One region of the Bacillus sp. 01N42_2 genome, then DNA from elsewhere that is predicted to be linked to it. Evidence: riboswitches for the same ligand, from Rfam matches in the RefSeq annotation. Region 1 holds a riboswitch; each other region holds the start of a gene.
The links. Region 1 has a riboswitch for thiamine pyrophosphate ahead of AC1DN5_RS05710 (acetylornithine deacetylase). Riboswitches for the same ligand answer to the same signal wherever they lie in the genome.

Region 2: it holds a riboswitch for thiamine pyrophosphate, as region 1 does, so the genes downstream of both, thiC (phosphomethylpyrimidine synthase ThiC) here and AC1DN5_RS05710 (acetylornithine deacetylase) in region 1, are expected to answer to the same signal.
Region 3: it holds a riboswitch for thiamine pyrophosphate, as region 1 does, so the genes downstream of both, tenA (thiaminase II) here and AC1DN5_RS05710 (acetylornithine deacetylase) in region 1, are expected to answer to the same signal.
Region 4: it holds a riboswitch for thiamine pyrophosphate, as region 1 does, so the genes downstream of both, AC1DN5_RS06750 (ECF transporter S component) here and AC1DN5_RS05710 (acetylornithine deacetylase) in region 1, are expected to answer to the same signal.

Annotation. Positions count from the first base shown of each region.
Region 1 covers NZ_JBFTRO010000002.1:404,044-409,956, reverse strand. Annotated here, with positions in the region: gene sigE (RNA polymerase sporulation sigma factor SigE) at 1-21, shown strand, start outside; gene sigG (RNA polymerase sporulation sigma factor SigG) at 162-944, shown strand; gene AC1DN5_RS05715 (ABC transporter ATP-binding protein) at 1,071-1,868, shown strand; TPP riboswitch at 1,873-1,981, shown strand; gene AC1DN5_RS05710 (acetylornithine deacetylase) at 2,053-3,333, shown strand; gene AC1DN5_RS05705 (YlmC/YmxH family sporulation protein) at 3,394-3,645, shown strand; gene pgeF (peptidoglycan editing factor PgeF) at 3,798-4,634, shown strand; gene AC1DN5_RS05695 (YggS family pyridoxal phosphate-dependent enzyme) at 4,641-5,333, shown strand; gene sepF (cell division protein SepF) at 5,330-5,788, shown strand; gene AC1DN5_RS05685 (YggT family protein) at 5,795-5,913, shown strand, end outside.
Region 2 covers NZ_JBFTRO010000005.1:405-6,317, forward strand. Annotated here, with positions in the region: tRNA gene AC1DN5_RS12210 (tRNA-His) at 28-103, shown strand; tRNA gene AC1DN5_RS12215 (tRNA-Gln) at 113-184, shown strand; tRNA gene AC1DN5_RS12220 (tRNA-Gly) at 236-310, shown strand; tRNA gene AC1DN5_RS12225 (tRNA-Cys) at 317-387, shown strand; tRNA gene AC1DN5_RS12230 (tRNA-Leu) at 395-483, shown strand; tRNA gene AC1DN5_RS12235 (tRNA-Leu) at 729-810, shown strand; gene AC1DN5_RS12240 (Type 1 glutamine amidotransferase-like domain-containing protein) at 1,142-1,840, shown strand; TPP riboswitch at 1,890-2,000, shown strand; gene thiC (phosphomethylpyrimidine synthase ThiC) at 2,123-3,895, shown strand; gene AC1DN5_RS12250 (FAD-binding oxidoreductase) at 3,939-5,294, opposite strand; gene AC1DN5_RS12255 (FbpB family small basic protein) at 5,549-5,734, shown strand; gene AC1DN5_RS12260 (ABC transporter substrate-binding protein) at 5,731-5,913, shown strand, end outside.
Region 3 covers NZ_JBFTRO010000005.1:257,315-263,227, reverse strand. Annotated here, with positions in the region: gene thiG (thiazole synthase) at 1-233, opposite strand, end outside; gene thiS (sulfur carrier protein ThiS) at 230-433, opposite strand; gene thiO (glycine oxidase ThiO) at 430-1,539, opposite strand; gene tenI (thiazole tautomerase TenI) at 1,523-2,140, opposite strand; gene tenA (thiaminase II) at 2,118-2,825, opposite strand; TPP riboswitch at 2,911-3,019, opposite strand; gene AC1DN5_RS13575 (monovalent cation:proton antiporter family protein) at 3,073-4,917, opposite strand; gene prpE (bis(5'-nucleosyl)-tetraphosphatase PrpE) at 5,143-5,892, shown strand.
Region 4 covers NZ_JBFTRO010000002.1:607,412-613,324, forward strand. Annotated here, with positions in the region: gene AC1DN5_RS06745 (glycosyl hydrolase family 18 protein) at 45-1,307, opposite strand; TPP riboswitch at 1,456-1,569, shown strand; gene AC1DN5_RS06750 (ECF transporter S component) at 1,751-2,350, shown strand; gene AC1DN5_RS06755 (ABC transporter ATP-binding protein) at 2,337-3,974, shown strand; gene AC1DN5_RS06760 (energy-coupling factor transporter transmembrane component T family protein) at 3,949-4,710, shown strand; gene AC1DN5_RS06765 (STAS domain-containing protein) at 4,756-5,589, opposite strand; gene AC1DN5_RS06770 (S8 family peptidase) at 5,809-5,913, shown strand, end outside.

The DNA of each region.
Region 1 (5,913 bases):
GAGTTTAACAAAATGGTGTAAAATTTTTTCCATCTGACGGTCCTTACTGCTGCAAGGATTGCCGGCGCCGGATGTTTATTTCTGTAAAATAGCGGTGCATATTTTTCCCACCCGAGGAGATACTTAACGTTGTACAGCAGCTCCTAGTGGGAGGGAAAAACGTGTCAAGAAATAAAGTCGAAATTTGCGGGGTGGATACCTCCAAATTACCGGTGCTCAAGAATGAAGAGATGAGAAAGCTGTTTAAGCAATTGCAGGATGAGGGCGATGATTCAGCGAGGGAAAAGCTTGTAAACGGCAATCTGCGCCTTGTCTTAAGCGTCATTCAGAGGTTTAACAACAGAGGAGAGTATGTTGATGACTTATTTCAGGTCGGCTGCATCGGACTAATGAAATCCATTGATAATTTTGACCTAAGCCATAATGTTAAGTTTTCAACATACGCTGTACCGATGATTATCGGAGAAATCCGCAGATATTTGCGGGATAACAATCCGATCCGCGTCTCGAGGTCGCTTCGCGATATCGCATATAAAGCGCTTCAAGTAAGGGAGCGGTTAATCAGTGAGACAAGCAGGGAGCCGACAGCAGAGGAAATCGCCAAAGTTCTTGAAGTGCCCCATGAAGAAATTGTGTTTGCCCTTGACGCCATCCAAGATCCGGTATCACTGTTTGAGCCGATTTATAATGACGGCGGCGATCCGATTTACGTGATGGACCAGATTAGCGATGAGCGCAATAAGGATACACAATGGATTGAGGAGCTCGCTCTGAAAGAAGGCATGAGAAGACTGAACGAACGGGAAAAAATGATTTTGCGAAAGCGCTTTTTCCAGGGGAAAACCCAAATGGAAGTCGCAGAAGAAATCGGCATATCCCAAGCTCAGGTCTCAAGGCTTGAAAAGGCAGCCATTAAACAAATGAATAAGAATATCCATCAATAACGGAGAAAGCCTTTAAACATTGTTTTAAAGGCTTTTTTCGTGCGCCGGTTTACGTTTGCGAAAAAGTGATGTATTCTAATGTGTAAAAGTTTTAAGAAAATTGAAACAAATAACGGGGGAACTGCAATGATTTTACAGCTGGACAATGTGTCATTAAAAAGAAACGGCCAATGGATTTTGAAAGATATCAACTGGCGCGTTGAGAAAAACGAAAATTGGGTGCTGTTCGGACTGAACGGAGCCGGAAAAACAGCCTTGCTGAATATGTTATGTTCTTATTACTTTCCCACTTCAGGAGAGATGCAGGTGCTCGGTCATCAATTCGGCAAAACAGAGCTCGGTGACAGGCTCAGAAAAAAAATCGGTCTTGTTTCAGCGGGTCTGCAGCACAAATTATATGCCGCGGATTCCGCTTTTGAAATCGCCCTCAGCGGCGCGTACGCTTCAATCGGGCTTTATGAAACACCGAGTGAACAAGTGAGGGAAAAAGCGATCGGTCTTCTGAAAGATTTAGGCGCCATCAGCTACGCGGACAGACGGTATGAAACGTTATCTCAGGGGGAAAGGCAAAGAGCGCTGATTGCGCGGGCGCTTATGGCTGATCCGGAACTGCTGATTTTGGATGAGCCCGTGACGGGTCTCGATTTTATGGCAAGAGAGCAGCTGCTGGATACGATAACGTCGATCGCTGAAAAAGAAAATGCGCCGTCCATCCTTTATGTCACTCATCATGCTGAAGAAATTCTGCCGGTATTTGATCAGGCGCTGCTTTTAAAACAAGGCGAGGTGTTCGCTGCCGGGAAAATCAAGGACATGCTTTCTGACGAGCGGCTTACAGCGTTTTTCGATATGCCTGTCAATGTCTTATGGAACAACGGCCGTCCATTTTTAACGCGTGCAAAAGCGGCATCATCCGTCAAATAAAATCAATTCACCCTGGGGGTGCTGCTGACATGCAGCTGAGAGAGACGTTGGTCTCAACTCTTAACGGACCTGATCCGGATCATGCCGGCGGAGGGAAGCGGTGAAAAAAGCGGAGGAAAATCCGTTTTTACCCGTTTCATTTGATGAAACGGGTTTTTTAATACAGCAAAAGGAGAGATGTTCAATGAACCAGCTTGACATGCTGCTGCAGCAGGCGGATAAACGGCGGGACGATTTAATACATATTGCTGAAAGGTTGATTGCTTTTCCGACACCGGCTCCGCCTGCAAGAAATACAGCAGAAGCTCAGAAGTGGGTGGCCGGATTTTTAAAAGAAATGGGCTGCTCGGTCGATATGTGGGATGTGTACCCGGAAGATCCGAACGTAGTCGGTGTTTTAAAAGGGACAGATTCAAGCGGGCATCAAAGCCTGATTTTAAACGGACACATTGACGTAGCCGAAGTCAGGGATGAAGACTGGGACTCTGACCCGTTTCAGCCGCTCGTTAAAGCCGGCATGCTGATCGGAAGAGGCGCCGCTGATATGAAAGGCGGATTGGCGTGTGTTCTATTTTCTCTGAAGCTGATACATGATGCAGGCATTGAGCTTGCGGGCGACCTCATTGTACAGTCTGTGATCGGAGAAGAAGTCGGCGAGGCGGGGACGCTGGAATGCTGCAAACCCGGCTATCACGCGGATTTTGCGGTTGTCGCGGATACGAGCAGCCTGCATATTCAAGGGCAGGGCGGAGTCATCACCGGCTGGATAGAATTGAAAAGCAAACAAACATTTCATGACGGCATGAGGCGCAATATGATTCATGCGGGCGGAGGCACATTCGGAGCGAGCGCAATCGAAAAAATGGCGAAAATCATCACTGCCTTGGGAGAGCTGGAACGCCACTGGGCAGTAACGAAAAGCTATCCCGGCTTTGCGCCAGGCACCAATACGATCAACCCCGCCGTTATTGAAGGGGGAAGGCACGCAGCGTTTGTCGCCGATGAATGCCGATTATGGATTACTGTCCACTTTTACCCGAACGAAACGCACGAACAAGCTGCGGCAGAAATCGAAGACTATATCAATCGTGTCTCTGACGGTGATCTGTGGCTCAGGGAAAACAGGCCGGTATTCAAATGGGGCGGGTCTTCCATGATTGAAGACAGAGGAGAGGTGTTCCCGGCGCTGGAAATCGACCCGGACCATCCGGCCGTTTCTGTTCTGGCGGAATCGCACTCAGCCGTCAAACAACAGGAGCCCGTCATTGATGTTTCCCAAACCGTAACAGACGGAGGATGGCTTTATCATGCCGGGATTCCGAGCGTCATATACGGACCCGGCGATTTAAAAAACGCCCATTCCGTAAACGAAGAAGTGTCCGTCGATGAGCTGATGGACTATACGAAAATCATGCTGAGATTTATCCACACCTGGTGCAGCCGCAAAAAAGATTGCCCGATGTGACAAGGTTCAGCCCGGCCGCTCATATAATAGGAAAAAGAACGGGCAAAGGGCGTGATACAAATGATCAGCATATCTGAATTTCAAATAAAAGATGTAGTCAACGTGTCGAACGGAAAAAAACTCGGAAGCATCGGTGATATTGATATTAACGTGACAACGGGAAAAATTCAGGCGATTATTTTAGGCGGCAGCGGAAAAGTTCTCGGTTTTTTCGGAAAAGAAGAGGAAATGATCATTCCTTGGCGAAATATAGTTAAAATTGGGGAAGATGTCATCTTAGTGCGTGTAAACGAACCAAAGGGGGGAGCATAATCCTCCCTTTACTTGTAAAAAGCCGGAAATCTCAATGTTTCCGGCACATTTATTTATCTCATTTTTCAATCAGCCGCTAAACGTATGCTTAAAATTGTGTTAAAATGAGTGGGAAATTCGCTTTTTAATGTTTGTCGAAAGGTTGGATCTTCATGAATACATATCACCCGTTTAGTTTTACCACCCCCTCGGCACTCATGATAGAAGACTGGAACCGTGTGAATCAGCATAACACAAAGGTCATCGCCGGATTCACAACGAAAAACGGCGGTGTCAGCAATCCTCCGTATGAGTCATTAAATACCGGATTGCACGTCCGGGACGAAGCTCATGATGTTGTGAAAAACCGTGAAATCATAGCGTCCTTATGCGGTACTGATCTGGATTCCTGGGTATTCGCCGATCAGACACATGAAAACCGCGTCCGATGCGTGACAGCGGGAGATAAAGGAAAAGGGGCGAGAGACTATTCCTCCGCATTCCGCGGGACGGACGGGCTCTATACGAAAGATACAAATCTTTTTTTGGCCCTGTGTTTTGCAGACTGTGTGCCTTTGTATTTTTATGACCCGGTGAAATCAATGATCGGCGCTGCCCATGCCGGATGGAATGGGACGGTCAGACAAATCGGGCGCATCATGACGGAACGCTGGGTAACCGAAGAAGGCTCCCGCTTAACAGATATTCAGGCCGTCATCGGTCCGTCCATCAGCGCGGACAGCTATACCGTCGACGACCGCGTCATCAATGAAGTCCGGGCGCTGCCGTTTTCCGCAGAATCCGCCATACGCGAAACGGAAAAAGGCCGGTATCAGCTTGATTTAAAAGAGGTCAACCGCCTTCTTCTGATACATTGCGGCATTCCGGAAGAAAACATTTCAGTCAGCGGTTTATGCACCGAACAAGAGCGTGAACTATTCTTTTCACATCGCCGCGACAAAGGAAAAACGGGACGCATGATGTCCTTTATCGGAATGAAGGAGGCATAAGTTATCTTGCGTGTTGCTGATCAATTACGACATATAAACGAAAGAATAAACGAAGCATGTAACAGATCGGGCCGAAGCCCCGAAGATGTAACTGTCATCGCGGTTACAAAATACGTATCAGCCGAAAGGGCTCAAGAGGCCGTGGATGCCGGTATTACAAGTCTGGGAGAAAACCGGGATGCCGAGCTTATCCGTAAGCAGGATGTCATTAAAGGCAGCCCCGTGTGGCACTTTATCGGCAGTCTTCAGTCCAGAAAGGTGAAGGCCGTCGTTGACCGTGTATCTTATATACATTCCTTAGACAGACTGTCATTAGCTAAAGAAATTGAAAAACGGGCGCAGCATGCGGTTCGCTGTTTTGTGCAGGTGAATACTTCGCTTGAGCCGTCTAAGCACGGTTTGAAAACAGAGGAGGTCATTCCCTTTATCAGAGAGCTTTCTGAGTTTAGAAACATTTCTGTAGAGGGCCTGATGACGATGGCTCCCCTGACAGACGATACAGAAACGATCAGAGCCTGTTTCCAGCAATTGCGTGATCTGAGGGACCAGGTGCAGAAGCTGGACCAGACAAACGCACCGTGCCGGGAACTGTCAATGGGCATGTCAAATGATTATGAAATCGCTGTTGAAGAGGGCGCTACTTTTATCAGAATCGGCTCTTCATTAGTCGGAAATGAAACGGGGGGTGTAAACAAATGAGCATGAAAAATAAACTGAAAAACTTTTTCTCGATGGATGAGGAGGAGTACGAATACGAATACATTGAAACGGAGCAGGATCGTCCGGAAGAGCATGAACAGCAGAAAGATAAACAGAATGCCTACGCTCAGAAGCCTGCGGGCAAACAGAACGTAGTAAGCTTGCAAAGTGTTCAGAAATCCTCTAAAGTGGTGTTGAGTGAACCGCGTGTATATGCGGAAGCGCAGGAAATCGCCGATCATTTAAAGAACAGGCGGGCGGTTGTCGTCAATCTTCAGCGCATCCAGCATGATCAGGCAAAAAGAATCGTCGACTTTTTAAGCGGAACCGTCTATGCCATCGGCGGCGACATTCAAAGAATCGGTTCGGATATTTTTCTGTGCACGCCTGATAATGTCGATGTTTCCGGCACGATTTCGGAGCTTATAAATGAAGACGAACATCAGAGGTGGTAAAGCAGGATGATTCTTTATCAAATTTTTTCCGTTCTGAGTTATTTAATTTACATCTACTCGTTTGCCCTGATTATCTACATCTTTATGTCATGGGTGCCGAGTACGAGAGAAACGGCGGTCGGACG
Region 2 (5,913 bases), on a different contig from region 1:
ATATTATTTATTCATCTTTAGATTATGGCGGTTGTGGCGAAGTGGTTAACGCACCAGATTGTGGCTCTGGCACTCGTGGGTTCGATTCCCATCAATCGCCCCATATTATCATTGGGCTATAGCCAAGCGGTAAGGCAACGGACTTTGACTCCGTCATGCGTTGGTTCGAATCCAGCTAGCCCAGTTGCATTTTTTAAAAATAACTGCATAAGATGTATTAAGTTCTTTACATGCTGCGGAAGTAGTTCAGTGGTAGAACACCACCTTGCCAAGGTGGGGGTCGCGGGTTCGAATCCCGTCTTCCGCTCCAAATTACGGCGGCATAGCCAAGTGGTAAGGCAGAGGTCTGCAAAACCTTTATCCCCGGTTCGAATCCGGGTGTCGCCTTTCTTTTGCCGGGGTGGTGGAATTGGCAGACACACAGGACTTAAAATCCTGCGGTAGGTGACTACCGTGCCGGTTCAAGTCCGGCCCTCGGCACCAATTTAACTTTGGACGCAACATGTTAGATTGGTTATTAATTTTCACATTACAAAACATATATGAGAGTGATTTGCATATTGCAGATCACTTTTTTTATATAATAAGAGTGTGAAGACTATGAATATAAGTGTCTTGCTTGTATCGTGTATACTGCATTACCATTAAAAAAACTTTACTAAAACCGTTGACACTTTATAAAATGCATGTTATATTTATATACGTCGGTTGAACACGACGTATTACATGCCGGTGTGGCGGAATTGGCAGACGCGCACGACTCAAAATCGTGTTCCTTCTGGAGTGCCGGTTCGACCCCGGCCACCGGTATAAGAAAGCTTCTACATATGTAGAAGCTTTTTTTGTTGTATGAAAATACCCTCCAAGGCTTGTGAAAAATGATAAGCCTGCGGGCGGTTCAGATCCCATACCAGTTTATTATTAGCGATCGGGGCTGTGTTTGCCAGTGGTAATACGGTGTTGGGGATTGATGTGGTGAAATATGCCCGTTCGAAGCTTGTTCCGGTACTGTTGCGGGGATCTCTGTTATTTTATGCGGTGTCTTTTCATTTTTCAGATAGCAATGCGAAAAATATTAAAACGGCGGCATCCAAAACGGAATACCGCCTCTGTTATACTTGAGAAAAAAGAGGTGATGACGTTGAAGCAGATTATTGCAATGGGTGGCGGGGGATTTTCCATGGAGCCGGATCATCTTGTGCTGGATCAATATATTTTAGAGCAATCGGTGCGGTCAAAGCCGAAAGTTTGTTTTTTGCCGACGGCAAGCGGAGATTCGGAGAATTATATCGGCAGGTTTTATCAGGCCTTTCAAAGGCTGGAGTGTAAGCCAGATCACTTGTCGCTGTTTAAACCGCCGTGTTCTGATCTCAGGTCCTTTCTCATGAAGAAAGATATCATATATGTCGGCGGCGGCAATACGCGCAATATGCTTGTCTTATGGAAAGAATGGGGGCTCGACCTTATTCTGCGTGAGGCTTGGGAGAACGGTGTAATCTTGGCTGGTCTCAGCGCCGGGGCGATTTGCTGGTTTGAAGAAGGAGTGACAGATTCGTCAGGAGAGTTGAGAGAGTTGCAAGCTTTAGGGTTTTTGCCTGGAAGCTTTTGTCCTCACTATGACGGAGAAGCGGAGCGCCGGCCGGTGTATCACCGTCTGATTTCAGAAAACAAACTTCAGGAGGGCTATGCCGCTGATGACGGCGCTGCGCTTCATTATAAAAACGATCAGCTGTTCCGGTCTGTCTCTTCCCGGGAAACGGCAAAGGGTTACAGGGTTTTTGATACTGAAGAAGGCGTAAGGGAAACAGAGCTTCCAGTCATTCTATTATCTGAATCTTGATAATATACTTTTTTTTCTATGCAAATTATGTTACGATGAAACCGAAATGAATAGTTACTGGGGGTGCCCGTCTGAGCGGGCTGAGAGAGAAGCGGCGGCTTCTTAACCCTTTGGACCTGATCTGGTTCGTACCAGCGTGGGGAAGTAAAGGTTTTATTATTGTTGTGGAAAACAATAATAGTTTCTTTCTGACTGCAAAACCGGGTTCTCCAATGAATCCGGTTTTTTTGTGCTGGTGCTGAGCTTGGTTCTGTTATTCAAATGGATAAGGGAGAGATTTGTATGCAAAATCAATCAGTACAGCAAGCGAACATTTCTATTATGTCGAGTTTTTCAGGCAGTAAAAAGGTTTATGTAAAGGGTTCTTCGCCTGACATACGAGTGCCGATGCGGGAAATCAGCCTCAGTCCGACAACGGGGGCGTTCGGGGAAGAGGAGAATCCGCCGGTCCGTGTTTATGATACGAGCGGACCGTATACAGACCCAGATGTACAAATTCAAATTCATGAAGGTCTGAAACCCCTCCGCACAAAGTGGATTACAAAGCGCGGCAATGTGGAGGAATATAACGGACGGGCCGTGAAACCTGAGGACAACGGCTATAGAAAAGAAGGCCGTGCCGCCGAATATCCCGGTTTACAGCGGAAACCGCTGCGGGCCAAGGCAGGGAAAAACGTTACACAATTGCATTATGCGAGAAAAGGCATCATTACGCCGGAAATGGAGTTTATCGCAATTCGCGAGCATGTGTCTCCCGAATTTGTCAGAGACGAGGTAGCCAGCGGCCGGGCGATCATTCCTTCAAATATTAATCATCCTGAAAGTGAACCGATGATTATCGGCCGGAATTTTCATGTGAAGATCAATGCAAATATCGGCAACTCGGCTGTTACATCTTCTATTGAAGAAGAAGTTGAAAAAATGACGTGGGCGATTCGCTGGGGCGCCGATACGATGATGGACTTATCCACCGGGAAAGATATTCATACGACACGTGAATGGATCATCCGCAATTGCCCAGTACCTGTGGGGACGGTGCCGATTTATCAGGCGCTTGAAAAAGTAAACGGCATCGCCGAGGATTTAACGTGGGACATTTATCGAGACACATTGATTGAGCAGGCGGAGCAGGGCGTGGATTATTTCACCATCCATGCCGGCGTATTGCTTCGTTACGTCCCGTTAACGGCCAAACGCACGACGGGAATCGTATCCCGCGGCGGGGCGATTATGGCGCAATGGTGCCTGGCTCACCATCAGGAAAGCTTTCTGTACACGCACTTTGAAGAAATTTGTGAAATTATGAAGACGTATGATATTGCATTTTCTCTTGGAGATGGGCTGCGTCCCGGCTCGATTGCGGATGCTAATGATGAAGCGCAGTTTGCGGAATTGGAGACTCTCGGAGAATTGACGGAAATCGCGTGGAAGCACGATGTGCAAGTGATGATTGAAGGACCGGGGCATGTGCCGATGCATAAAATTAAAGAGAACATGGACAAACAGCTGGAAATCTGTAAAGAGGCGCCTTTTTATACACTCGGACCATTAACGACTGATATCGCTCCGGGCTATGACCATATCACTTCGGCGATCGGCGCGGCGATGATCGGCTGGTACGGGACGGCGATGCTTTGTTATGTCACGCCGAAGGAGCATTTGGGCCTGCCGAATCGTGATGATGTAAGAGAGGGAGTCATTACGTATAAAATCGCGGCCCATGCGGCAGACCTTGCCAAAGGGCATCCGGGTGCTCAGATCCGTGATGATGCTCTGTCTAAGGCGCGGTTTGAATTCCGGTGGCGCGATCAATTTCATTTGTCGCTTGATCCTGAAAGAGCAATGGAATATCATGATGAAACGCTGCCGGCTGAAGGCGCAAAAACGGCTCACTTCTGTTCGATGTGCGGCCCGAAGTTTTGCAGCATGAGAATTTCTCAGGATATTCGCGATTATGCGAAAGAAAACGGTCTGACTGAAGACGAGGCCCTCAATGAAGGATTAAAAGAAAAAGCAAAAGAGTTTGTCGAGAAGGGAAGCCATTTATATCAATAAAAAAGAAAAGATGAGGATGGAGTGTGTCCATCTTCATCTTTTTTTAGAAAAACGGTGACCGGCGAAACGGCGGAATGCTCTGCTCAAAGCGGAATACGTTTTCCGGGTCATACTTCGTTTTGACTTGACGGAGGCGGTCAACATTTCCTCCGTAATATGTCCGCAGCCAGTTTCTGATGTCTATATCAGGCCAATTTACGTAATCCCCCATCGTTTCTCTTGAAAGAGACGTTCTCAGCTCTTCGATCCAGCGGACGTTTTGTCTTTCCTCTTCAGGAGATGTCCAGTTTGTTATATATTCCTGGGCAATGATTGCGTCGCGATAGTAGAATGCCGTTTGATCCGGAGCGATCCGTCCGGCCGCCCCGCCGAGAGATTGCTGCCAGACACTGGCGTTTTTATTCGGAGCGTGCTCCAAGTAGTATTTTAAAGCAGAAATTGCGCGTGTTGACAATGGTTTTTCAATAAAGGATCCTGACCGCTTCATCTTTTGCGGCTCATTGCCTCCCGGGCTGTTAAAAAAGGCTGCCGCTCTGATAAACGGAACTGTCTTGACCATGCCGCTTGTCGGGTTTCCCGCTTTCATTAACGGAGCCAGCAGTTCTTTCAGCTCATTTTTTGTTCCGATAAATTGGCCGAGCGCTTCTATGCGGTTGACTTCTTTAGGCCAAAACTGAATGGATGAAGTAAGACGGTTATCTGTAAATGGAGCCCAGTTCTGCCACGTATTAAATACCTCCTCGAAATCATCCCAGCCCCAAGTGACAGAAAAAATAGTTACGTACGAGATCGGCAAGGCTTTAAACACCATCGATGTGACAATGCCGAAGTTGCCGCCGCCTCCGCCCTGAGACGCCCAAAATAAATCAGGATGCTTTGAGCGGTTGACTGTTATCAATTCAGCACCCGCTTTTTCGTCTGCTGTGATCATCTCGAGTTGGAGGAGACGATCGCAAGTCAGGCCGGCAGCCCTTGTTAAATATCCGATTCCTCCTCCGAGCGCCAGCCCCGTGATTCCCACATTTGCAATGGTTCCCGCGGGAAGAGTCAAGCCGTACCGCCAGAGTGTCCGGTACACTTCTCCCAAATCGGCACCCGCTTCAATCGAGACCAGCCGCTTATCTTTATTCACTCTTATTTTCTTCATTTCACTGAGATCAATGACAAGCCCGTCATTTAACAGGGAAAAATTCTCGTAGCTGTGTCTTCCGCCTCTGATGCGGAAAGGCACGTTATTCTCACGCGCCCATCTCAGTGCATTGACGGCATCATGTTTGTTTTGGCAAAACACAATGATGTCCGGATATCTTTGCAGGCTTAAGTTGATATTGGTTCTTGCTTCATTATAGTCCGGGTCATCTTTTCTGACGATGCGCCCGGTCAATGTTGTCTTTTCCACACTATCACTCTCTTTCATCGGGATCTGTTATTTCTTCTAACATATGCGGAAAAATAAGAGAGTGTATGAGGAAAACCCCCGGAATGAAACGATATTTTAAATTATAGTTGACAGGTAGGGATTGTATGAATTAACATAGTCAGTACATATTTCCAAACGTTGGCTGATCGGATCACCGAAGGCTCTTATCTTGTAAACAGATAAGGGCCTTTTTTTGCGTGAAAGCCATTGGATGAAAAGCGGAGGGATGAAAAGTGGCGTTAAAAAAGGCATCACATGTGCGCAAAAAAAGTAAAAAGCGAAAAAAGTACAGAAAACACACATTGAATTTCGAACTGCTTGTGGAGAAAAACAAATGGGAGATTATGAGAAGTGAGGAACAGATGGAGCAGATTTATATAAAGATAGATGAAAAGCATGCGGGGGTTCGATCAAAATGAAGGGGAACACTTTGAGGATGAAAACAATGGGCATCATACTCGCGCTGTCGGTATCATTCATATTATCAGGGTGCGCGCTAGGGAGTGCCGGAGAAGAACCGTCTTCTGCGGCGGATAAAAAACAGGAAACACGTATCGCCCATGTCAAAACAAAGAAATTTAAAGCTTCTCATCCGGAG
Region 3 (5,913 bases), on a different contig from region 1:
GCCGTTGCGGCGCCGGCTGTATTCGGCAGAAGCGTGTACTTAGACAAATCAAGCTGTTCGAGAAAGTTTGGCTGAGACTGTTCAAAGATGTTCATCCGCCTCACCGCAAAGGTTAAAATATTTGATTCCGAGACGGCCACCGCCTCTTTCTGAATCTCAAAACTCGGATATTTCCCCGTTCCTAACAGCAATCTTGACTGAAACTGTTTCCCGCCTATTGTTAACATCCTCATCCGCCTCCTACAAAATGGACAATTTCTATGACGTCGCGATCACATAAACTTGTGTTTTCATAATTCTTTTTTTCGATGATTTCTTTATTTCTTTCTACAACTACGATTCTTTGATCAAGCTGATACGATTCAAGCAAATCCTGAACCGTCCCCTCTTTTCGATTCCAATCAATTTGTTTTCCGTTCAGCTGAAGAATCATATTTGAACAGCCTCCTTGCGATCAATTCGAAACGCTTCTACCCATTCATGTTTAACCTGTCTTCCCAGGATCATATCCCGCACCATTTCAGCCGTTGCCGGAGCTAACAGGATGCCGTTTCGAAAATGGCCGGCGGCGAATATGATGCCGCTGTTATCAGGATGCCGCCCGATAAACGGCTTTCCGTCTTTTGTTCCCGGCCTGAGCCCCGCCCAAAAACGGTCTATTTTCATATGTTCGATGGCGGGAAGCATGGTTTTCGCTTTCGCAATGATAGCCTCAATCCCGCCGATGTCAGGCGTGTCGCTCCAGTCGCCCTGTTTCATCGTGGCGCCGATGACAAGCCGCCCGCTTTTTCTCGGAACGACATAACAATGATCATGGTAAAGGGTTTTGGTCAGCGGGATTTCGTCATTCCACACAGAGAGGCATTCTCCTTTCACAGGGAAAAAAGGCTGTCCCAAGCCGAGCTGGCTGAAAAACCGGCCGCTCCATACACCGCTGGCAACTGCGACTTTGTCAGCATAAACATCCCCACCGGACGTTGTGATGCAGTATTCTCCGTTCACCCGTTTTACGGAAGTGACTTGTGTATGCTCACATATGTCAGCGCCATAACGCCGCGCCCCTTTTGCATATGCTTTGCAAACATAGTAAGGTTCGACATGGACATCGTCTTTTATAAAATATGCGCCGAGAATGTCCTTTGAAGTGTAAGGCTCTTTTTCAAGAACCTCCTCCGCTGAGAGCCAAGTGACGGAAGATAAATCATCCATTTTCCGTAAACGGGTCATGTCTTCTTCTGTATACGCCAGTTTAAGCATTCCGCCGTTATGGCGCCTGATATTAATGCCGCTGGCTTCCTCAAGCTCTTGCCCCGCCGCTTCATACAGTCTTTGGCTGTGCATAGCAAAATCAAAAAACGCATCCCGGTTTTCACATTCCGCGTGAGCGCCAAGCATTCCCGCCGCAGCGCTTGTCGTTTTTCGGCCGACTTCCCCGGCTTCAAACAAGACAACGTTCTGCTGCGTCTTCGCCAGCTCATAAGAAATGGCGCATCCGATAATTCCGCCCCCGATAACCGCCGTATCATAGTGCTTCTTCATAATCAGCCTCCTTCACCGCGCGTGCATACCGTTTTGCCGCCTCCTCAGGATTTTCAGCTGAGAAAATGCCTGACATGACAGCAATTCCGTCCGGTTTCGCCTGCTTTGTGAGCTGGATCGTCTGCAGTGTCATTCCGCCGATTGCAATGACGGGGATGGAAAGCGTGCGTTTGATCTCTGAAAGCAGGCTGATGCCTCTTGCTTCAAGTCCTTGTTTACATTCCGTTTCAAACACATGGCCGAACACCACATAATCCGCATCTTCCTTTTCAGCTTGGATGGCTTCTTCCAGCGAATGAACCGAACGTCCGATATGAAGATGGGGAAATCTGCTTCGCACCTGCTTTACGGAAAAGCTGCTGGACGGGAGCTGAACACGGTGTATATTGGCAAAAAACGCGATATCCGCCCGATCATTGATGATCAATTTGTCCTTATCCGCACCGCCTCTTTTCAACAGTGACAAAAGCTGCATGATCTCTCCTGCTGTTTTATCCCGCTCACGGATATGGATAAAGCTTACTTCGCGCTGAATCGATAGAATATCCTCGGCCAGCTCGGCAACGGGTTTGCGATTATCAGTTACGGCGTGCAGCTCCAAAGGATTCCACCTCTTTTCCGCCCTTCTCGGACCAGCCTTCTTTTTGATAAGCCATTCCCCAAAATTGATATTCATAATAGCTTGAAATCACAAAATTCTCTTTCATTTTCGCGCGGATTTCCTCTGTGCTGTTTTCAGCAATCTCGTCAAAACGGCTGATCTGTTCTTCGACCTGCTGTCTGAACCAGTCTCCGCCGTATGTACCGATCCATTTTTCGTAAATCGGATGTTCCGGTTTACATTCCTTTAAGCGTTCGCCGACTTCATAATAAAGCCAATAGCAGGGCAGAAGCGCGGCTAAAATTTCTCCAAAATTCCCGCTCATCACCGATCTGTACATATGAGACGTATAAGAATAGGCTGTCGGCGCCGGCTTAAATGCCGCGCGCTCTTCTTCTGTAATCCCTAAAATCTCCGTAAATTCGCGGTGCAGCGCCATTTCCGCTTCATATGTGCCTTGAGCGTGGCCCGCCATCCTTCCCGTCGTAAACAAGTCTTCGGCATATGCGGCTGCAAACGCCTGAACTTTTGCAAAATGCGTCAAGTAGTAGGAATCTTGCAGTACATAATAACTGAAACGGTCTAACGGCAGGCTTCCGTCACCGATCCCTGTTACAAACGGATGAACAAAGCTTCCGTCCCACCATTCGGCTGCCGCCAGTCTGCATTCTTCAGAAAATGTCATAAAGTTTTCCCCCCTGATAAAATAAAAAAACCACTTTCCCGCATCGGAAAAGTGGTTTGGAATTTATCTGGATAAAAGGAACCCGAAAAATACCGCTCCACTTCCCTACGCAGGTCTGAACCTGTTCAAGTTATGAGGGTCTAAAAGTCTCACTTTTATCTCAGCCCTTATGAAGGACACCCCTAGTGGTCATACGATTGATCATTTACTTGTTATGCCTTCTATCTTATCACGAAATGCAATTTGGTCAAGCTTCAAGGATTTTTCTCAGCTCCGACACGTAGTTGCGCGAGCCCGTAACGATGAGACGGTCTCCTGTTTTCAGCCTCGTGTCCCCATGCGGAACGATGCTGTCCACACCTCTGAAAATCCGAACGAAAATCACATCGCCCATCAGCGGAAATTCGCGCAGAATAATGCCGTTATACGCCGTATTTTCCAGATTGATCTGATAAAGCGAAGACTCTTCATTCGTTAGAAGGTTCATCACGCCCGGCGCCTCAATTAATGCGCGCAAGAGCGTCTTTGTAGACAGAAGGATAGAAAAAATACTGATGCCCTCTTCCTTCAGTTTTGTTTCATGTTCAACCGAGCCGACGCTTGCGATGATGCGCTCAGTCCCTTTCTCTTTCGCCATTAAGGCGATTTCAGCGTTCACATCTTCATTTCCCGTCGCCACGACAAGAATATCCGTTTTAAAAATACCGTGCGACTCAAGCGTGCCGGGCTCGTAATCAGAAATCGTTTCAACAGAAAAAACAGATTCCGCAAGCTTTTCCCCGGCATTTTCCTGATACACATGGACGACCCGCACATCATATTCCTCATCAGGCAGCTCCAGCGTCACCGGAAGCGTCATTTGGTTGGCGCCGATAAATGTAATGCGCTTCTTTTCCTGCGGCGCACTTTGCCGCTTGAATAATTTTTTAAAGCCGACCGGTGTGATGATGCTGGCGATAACCGCAACCAAAGTCAGCGCGCCGGACATATTGGCGCTGATAATGTGAAGCCTTTCTCCGATCGTAGCCGCCGCGATAACAAGCGACAGCGTAGAAGTCAGCAAAAACCCCGAAGCAAACACGGTTCTTTTGTCATACCATTTCTTTAAATAAAACACCGGGAATATTTTGCTGATAAACAGCGCAAGCAGAAGCAGCGGAATCATCGTCAATGTTTTCGGATCTTGGAAGAGCGTCCATATGTCCAGCTTCACCCCGACCATGACGAAAAAGATCGGAATTAAAAACCCGTAGCCGAATGAATCCAGCTGCTCCACCATTTCTTTATTCGGCGACAGAAGCGATACCAAAACGCCTGCTAAAAATGCACCGAGAATATTTTCCGCCCCGAGAGATTCCGATAAAGCGACAAGCACGATAATCAGTGTAAAAATGGCTCGCGTGCCGATCTGGACGGTGCCTTTAGACATCGACTGCACAAACGAGCGGTGTTTAAAGATCCTGCCGAAGAAATACAGCACCACCCCCGCGGCAAAGAGAATCAGAAGAAGCCACATATTTCCGCTGTCTTCCCCGTAAAGAGAAGAGAAGAAAGCGAGCAGAATCATCGTAGCCAAGTCCGCAATAACGGCGACAAGCAGAATGATCTGGCCGATATTGGAATTCATGATCCGTTCTTCCTTTAAAGTCGGAACGACCACACCGAGTGATATTGTCGAAATAATAAGCGTCATTAAAAACGCGTTTTGAATAAAACCGGCTAATACAAAGGCATAGGACAGCAGCAATGATAAAATAAAGATGCCGAAAAATATGATCAATGCGGCAGAAAACGTATTGGGTGCTTCCTTGCCGTTCGGAAGGAATTGTTTTTTCTTCCCTTTCTCAAATGACGAAAAGTCAATTTCCAATCCGCTTAAAAACATTAAAAAGATAAAGCCGAGAACAGACAGCGTCTCCAGCCACGTGTCTCCCTGAACGACGAGATTCAGGCCGCTTTTTCCGATAATAAGCCCCATGATGATTTCCGCGACAACGACCGGAATGCTGAGCTTAAACCGATGTAAAAGGAGCGGCGTCAAAAAAGCGACGATCAGAACGACGACTAAAGAAGCGACTGATGTGTGTTCCATTTGTAAATACCTCCTTAAAACAAGGGTTATAAAAGCCCGCTTAAAGCGGGCAATACCTTACTTTTTTTAAAAACATAACGCATATTCTAACAAGGCTGGCGGCGAAAAAAAAGTGATAAGGCATTATTTCTTCAAATTCTTTTTTAATTTGTACCAAAACAGCGTAATTAGGTAAAGGAATTAGTCCCATAATAAATAAAAAACCGGAAAAGGGAGGCTGACAGAATGGCTTATGACATCATCAGCGATATACACGGATGTTATGACGAAATGATCGCGTTAATGCAAAAGCTCGGATATGAAGTGAAAGACGGAATGCCCGTCCATTCTGAAGACAGAACGCTAGTCTTTGCGGGAGATTTAACAGACAGAGGCCCCAAATCCGTAGATGTGATGCGTTTCGTGGCAAAAGCATATGAAAAAGGCATCGTCCGTTATGTCCCGGGAAATCATTGCAACAAACTGTATCGTTACTTAAAAGGAAACCCCGTAAAAGTGATGCACGGACTGGAAACGACGGCAGCCGAACTGAAAGAGCTGTCTTTCGCCGACAGAACGGAAGTCTCCAGACAATTTATCCGATTATATGAGTCAGCGCCGCTTTATGACATTTTACATAATGGCGATCTCGTTGTCGCCCACGCCGGCATAAAAGCTGACGATATCGGTAAATACTCGCGTAAGGTAAAAGAATTTGTGTTGTACGGCGATATCACGGGTGAAACGTATCCCGACGGCAGACCTGTCAGGAGAGACTGGGCCGCCGCCTATGAAGGGAAGGCATGGATTGTTTACGGCCATACCCCGGTAAAACGCCCCCGGATCGTCAACCGTACAATCAACATTGATACAGGATGCGTCTTCGGGAATCAGCTGACAGGCTTTCGCTTTCCGGAGCATGAAACCGTCTCTGTTGAAAGCTCAATGCCTTATGATGCTTCACGCTTTCGCGAAGATCAAGGCAGTCAGACATGAAAAAAGCCCGAAACCGGTAAA
Region 4 (5,913 bases), 200 kb from region 1:
TATCATAAGAAAGAAAAACTCTCCGCAAAAGCGGGGCAATGCAGTCATATCTTTCGGATGGTGAAAAAGTTCCGCAACAGCCACGGACCCGGTTTGAAGCCGAGCGTTAATTGCCACGCGCCGATCGCCTGCAGTCCGAATTCCCGCACGAGAACCATTTTTTCACTCATGCTCCGCACATCCTCGAACCATACTTCATGCGTTCTTCCATTTTCATCCGTATACCGGAAGTAAGGGGAACGATCCCTCTGAGAGTAGCGGATCACTGATTGATATTTCATGGCGGTTTCCATGGCGCGCTGATTGGAGATCGCCGATCCGATCGTCCCGGGGCGGTACGGAATCACCCAATCATATCCGTACAGCGGCACACCGAGAATCACCTTTCTTCTCGGCACCCTGCTGATGGCAAAATTGATGGTTTCTCTGACCTCCGTCAAAGGCGCTACGGGTCCAGGCTCACTGCCGGCATGGTGCCAGTCGTACGCCATGATGAACATATAATCGACGACGGCTCCGATTCCGCCGTAATCATATCCCCTCAGCCACGGCACCGCTTCATTTGTTTTCGCCGGAACCGATATCGTTAGCGCGAGCTGATGCTCTGAGAGCCTGGTTTTTAACTGCCGGAGAAATCCTGTAAACAGGTCCCGGTCGGCTTCCCTGATCCGTTCAAAATCAATATTGACACCGCCGTATCCCTTTCTTACGGTCAGGTAGACGATATTATTGACGAGGTTCGTTCTCGCCGTCGGGTTCTGCAGGACTTGATGGGCTAATTCCGGGCTGAACCCTCCTTCTGTCAGATTCGTGATAACCGCAAGCGGCCGCACCCTGTTTTGCCATGTGGTTTCTATCGCGGTTCTGTCGTTTAAATCATTCATGATATCTCCGTTCGGGCCAAAATGATATTCAAACAAAGAAATCGCCGATGAATAGGGTGCAAAATCATTAATGAGCTCTCTGTCCGCTTCAGGTGTCCGAATGACATAAAATTGCAGGGTTCCCGCCAGATAGTTGGAGATAGCCGGAATTCTCACTTTCAAACCCGGCCGCAGCCGGTTCGGCGGAATATCCGGGTTTGCCTGCATCAGCTGCATCTGCGGCACATAAGTTTTACTTGCGATAACGGCATACGTATCATTCGGCTGAACCGTATATTCATTAAGAGGGATCAAAAGCGCCTGCCCCGGAACGATATTCGTTTCCTCAAGCCCGTTGACGCTTCTGATGCTGTCAACAGGGTATCCGTACTTTCTGCTGATGGAAAATAACGAGTCGCCAGACTGCACTGTATGAACAAACATAGATGTCCTCCGTTTCCTTTTGATCAAAAGGGCTCTTCTTATCTTTATGAATGATCTTCCGGTCCGATTCCAAACTCTGTTTAGAGAAAGGCTGTTTACAAATCAGACATGATCAACTATGATGATGTCATCATAAAAAACTGTATAGGAAACGCACTAGGGGTGCTGTTATCGGCTGAGATAAAACATGCGGCAGGCGTGTTTTGATCCCTTATAACCCGATCTGGATAATACCAGCGTGGGGAAGTGCAGATTGACCGGAGCGCAGGGTTTTTTCCATGCGTTTTCGTTCTGCTGCTGCATATTCCCTCGGATATGCAGTTTTTTATTTTTCATTAAAAAACGGGGGAGGACACTGCAATATGAAACTTACGATCAATCGTCTTTCGTAAAATCAACTCTTTCATACATACGACTATCCGATAAGAAAGCAGGAGATCACAATGAAAAATTGGAAAATGAGAGAAATTGTCGTCATGTCCGTCATCAGTGTTGTATTTGCTGTCGTTTATTTATTATCAACTCATGCAAGCAATATAGCGGCAGGGTTTTTCGGCCGGATGAGCTACGAACCGATTTACGGTATTTGGTTTATCGTCTCGGTGATTGCCGCCTACATTATTCAAAAACCGGGAGCGGCGCTCATTTCTGAAATCATCGCCGCGTTTGTGGAGTGTTTACTCGGAAATCCGTCAGGGCCGATGGTAATTCTGATCGGCATCGCGCAGGGAATCGGTGCGGAAGCGGTCTTTTTTGCGACACGCTGGCGGGTGTATACCCTGCCCGTGCTCCTTTTATCCGGTATGGGGTCTTCTGTTGCGAGCTTCATTTATGACTTGTTCATTTCCGGATACTCTGTTTTGAATCCGGGTTTATTAGCCGTCATGCTTCTCATCCGCCTGGTCTCAGGTGCGCTTCTTGCCGGCCTTCTCGGCAAAGCAATCAGTGATGCGCTGGCTTACACAGGGGTGCTGAACGGCATGGCGCTCGGAAAAGAATTCAAGAAGAAAAAGAAACAGGTGAATCAAGATGCAGGCATCTGAACCCCTTCTATCGGCCCGCCGTCTTACCTTTTCTTATGAGCAGGATGAGAAGCCGGTTTTTCAAGACGTGTCATTTCAGCTCCGCAAAGGAGAACGGGTTTTATTGCTCGGGCCGAGCGGATGCGGCAAAAGCTCGCTCGCACTTTGTTTAAACGGTCTGTACCCGGAAGCTTGCGATGCGGTTCAAACGGGAACCGTTTCCTTATACGGAACACCTCTTTCGGACCTGTCAGAACCCGCCGCCCGATCCATCGGGGTCGTGTTTCAAGATCCGGATCAGCAGTTTTGCATGCTGACGGTTGAAGATGAAATAGCCTTCGGTCTGGAAAATTTGCAATATACAAAAGAAGAGATGGACTTAATTATTGAGGACGTTTTGGAAAAATTAGAAATCACTCATCTGAAAACACGGACGATCGCCTCGCTGTCAGGCGGTTCAAAACAAAAGGTCGCGCTCGCCTGTATCATTGCGATGGAACCGGAACTCATTATTTTAGACGAACCGACGGCACAGCTTGATCCATATTCCGTGCGTGAATTGGTGCGGCTGATCAAAGAACTGCAGGCCCAAAAAGGCTTCGGACTTCTTGTTATCGAGCATCAGCTTGATCATTGGGCGCCGTGGATGGACAGGACAATTGTCCTTGACGGAACGGGTCAGAAAGTGATGGACGGAGAGACGGGCGCGATCTTTGAAACAAAACTTGAAGAGCTGACGCAGCTCGGCATTCCGATTCCGCGGGTGATCTCATTGCAGGAGCACGTCAGCATTCCTTTTACATTGTGCAAAGAAAGACTGTTTCAAGAACCTGTACCGCCCTTTCCCGGCCCCCGGCCCGCCGCGCTTTCGGCAGAGGACGCGCTGAGTGTTCACGGGCTGTCATTCATAAGAGGAACAGACATCATTTTTCAGGACGTGAGCTTTTCCGTAAAAAAAGGGTCAATCACCGCGATTGCCGGCCCTAACGGAACCGGAAAATCAACGCTCCTGTCCGCCGCGGCCAAGCTCATCCGTCCTGTGAGCGGAGACATCAAAATAGACGGCAGACCGGTAGATTCCTATTCGGAAAAAGAGCTTCGGCGGCTGATGGGGTATGTTTTCCAAAATCCTGAACACCAGTTTGTCACAGATTCCGTCATTCAAGAGCTGCTGTTCGGCTTTGAAAACGGTCAAGCCGCAAAGGAGAAAGCTCTTCAGCTCTTAACCCGGTTCGGCCTGAGACGCTATGCCTCACAGCATCCATTCTCTTTAAGCCAAGGACAAAAACGCAGGCTCAGCGTCGCCACGATGCTTATGCATCAGGTGAAAGTTTTGCTGCTTGATGAACCGACTTTCGGGCAGGACGCAAAAACGGCGCGTGAGTGCATGCTGATGCTTCAGGAGATCCAAAAGGAAGGAACGGCCGTTTTAATGGTGACACATGATATGGAGCTCGTCTCAGATTATGCCGATACGATCCTTGTGCTCTGCGGCACGAAGCTGGTGTACCGCGGAACGCCCGACTCATTGTTTTCTGATCATATCGGAATCGCGGAGCGGGCGCATTTAGCTTTGCCCCTGCGGTATGAATGGATGAAACACGACAGGAGGCGGAGAAATGAACCTGCGGCTGGAGGCTGTTAACCCGTCAATTAAGGCGGCGGCTGTTTTGTTATGCGTTGTTATGCTTTCGTTTATTTATAACCCGTACACGCCTGCTTTGTTTTATATTATCATTGCCGGAGGCGTCCTCTTGGCGGGACGTGTGCCGCTGAAAAAATGGCTGCTGTTTACGGTTCCGTTTGTCATTCTTGCCTTCGGTTCTTTATGGACAGCCGTCGTATTCGGAAACGTCCCGACAACCGAAAGCAATCTGCTGTTTAAGCTCGGACCGATTGCCGTCAACAGTGATAATGCGGCGCTCGGGATTTCTATCGCGTTTCGTATTTTATGTTTTTCCGCTTTGTCGATGATGTTTCTTTTCACAACCGATCCGATTCTGTTTATGCTCAGTCTGATTCAGCAATGTAAGCTCCCGCCGAAGCTTGCTTACGGCGTGATCGCCGGGTTCCGGTTTCTTCCTCTTCTGAAAGATGAAATCCTGATTATCAGACAGGCGCACAGAATCAGAGGCGCGGCATCTGATTCCGGGCTGAAAGGAAAGCTCTTTGCCTTCAGGCGCTTTACCATCCCGCTTTTGGCAGGCGCCATCAGAAAGGCGGAACGCACAGCGATCGCAATGGAATCTAAAGGCTTTACAGGGAGCCGAAACCGCACGTTTTACAGAACGGTTACTGTGCGCCGCGCCGACTGGTTCTTTTTCATGCTCGTGCTCCTTTTATTCGGCGCAAGCTGTCTCATTTCACTGTTGTTTGTATAAAAACAGGCCGCCGGAGTGATTCGGCAGCCTGTTCTTATATGTATGTTACTGATGATAATTGAGAGCCTGGGCGAGGTTGGATTTAACCGTAATATCCGAGAAATTAATGCCGAGCTGTACGGCGGTTTGGGCAATTTCCGGCCTGATCCCGGATAAAGTGGACGAAACGCCGATCAGGTTCAGCGCTTCAATTAATTTAAAAATCTGGTGCGCCACCATTGTATCGACAACCACTACGCCCGACAAGTCGATTAACAGATGCTCAATCAGCCGGTTTGCACATGTACTCAGCGTATTTTCAAGAATGTATTTGGCGCGTTCCGTGTCAATATTGCCGACAAGCGGCAGAAGCCCCGTCCGATTGCTCAGCGTAATAACCGGCGAGCTTAATTCTAAAATCATTTCTCTTTGCGCATTCAGCTGCATTTTCGAATTATATTCGGCGTGATCGACAAAGGTGTAAATCGTAAAATCAAATACTTGAACGATTAAATTCTCCCATCTCTTCCTTTCTCCCTCGGCAAACGAAGATTCATGTTTATCGGCAAACGCATCATAATAACTGATGTACAGTCTCCGGTTTCTCATGAATTCACGGACCACATACTGGACCGGGGTATCCAGATGCTTCTGGTCTTTCGCAAGCTCAATCACCCATCGCTCGAACTCTTCTAAAAATTCTTTTTCCGGCATGATATACATTTTATTAATATGCCGGTAAAATTCTTTATCTTGCTCCATCAGCTCTTCTATGATGACGGGATTTGTCAAAGAGTAAATCGAATTCGGATCCGAATCTTCCATCGTTTCAATCCATTCTTTCGCAATTTGATCCACCCGTTCGGAAAAATAGTCGTACAATGCTTCACTTATCTTCATACCTCTTCTCCTTTCCCATTTCCAATTATAGCGTCAGCTGGTGCCGAATCAAAATAAAAGCCGTTGAACCATCCAATTATTTGAAATTATTTAGTGCAATAGATTGCGCCTTTTTTATGAAAATGCTTCAAATGACTCTTTCCGAACGGCATAATCTGCCATAAAATAGTAGCAACACCCTTGAATCCACTCGCAAGCATAAAAAAGGAGGGCTTTTTTATGAATGGTGAAATGCGGTTGATTCCTTATGTCACGGATGAGCAGATCATGGATGTGAACGAGCTTCCTGAGGGTATTAAAGTGATTAAGGCGCCAGAATTGTGG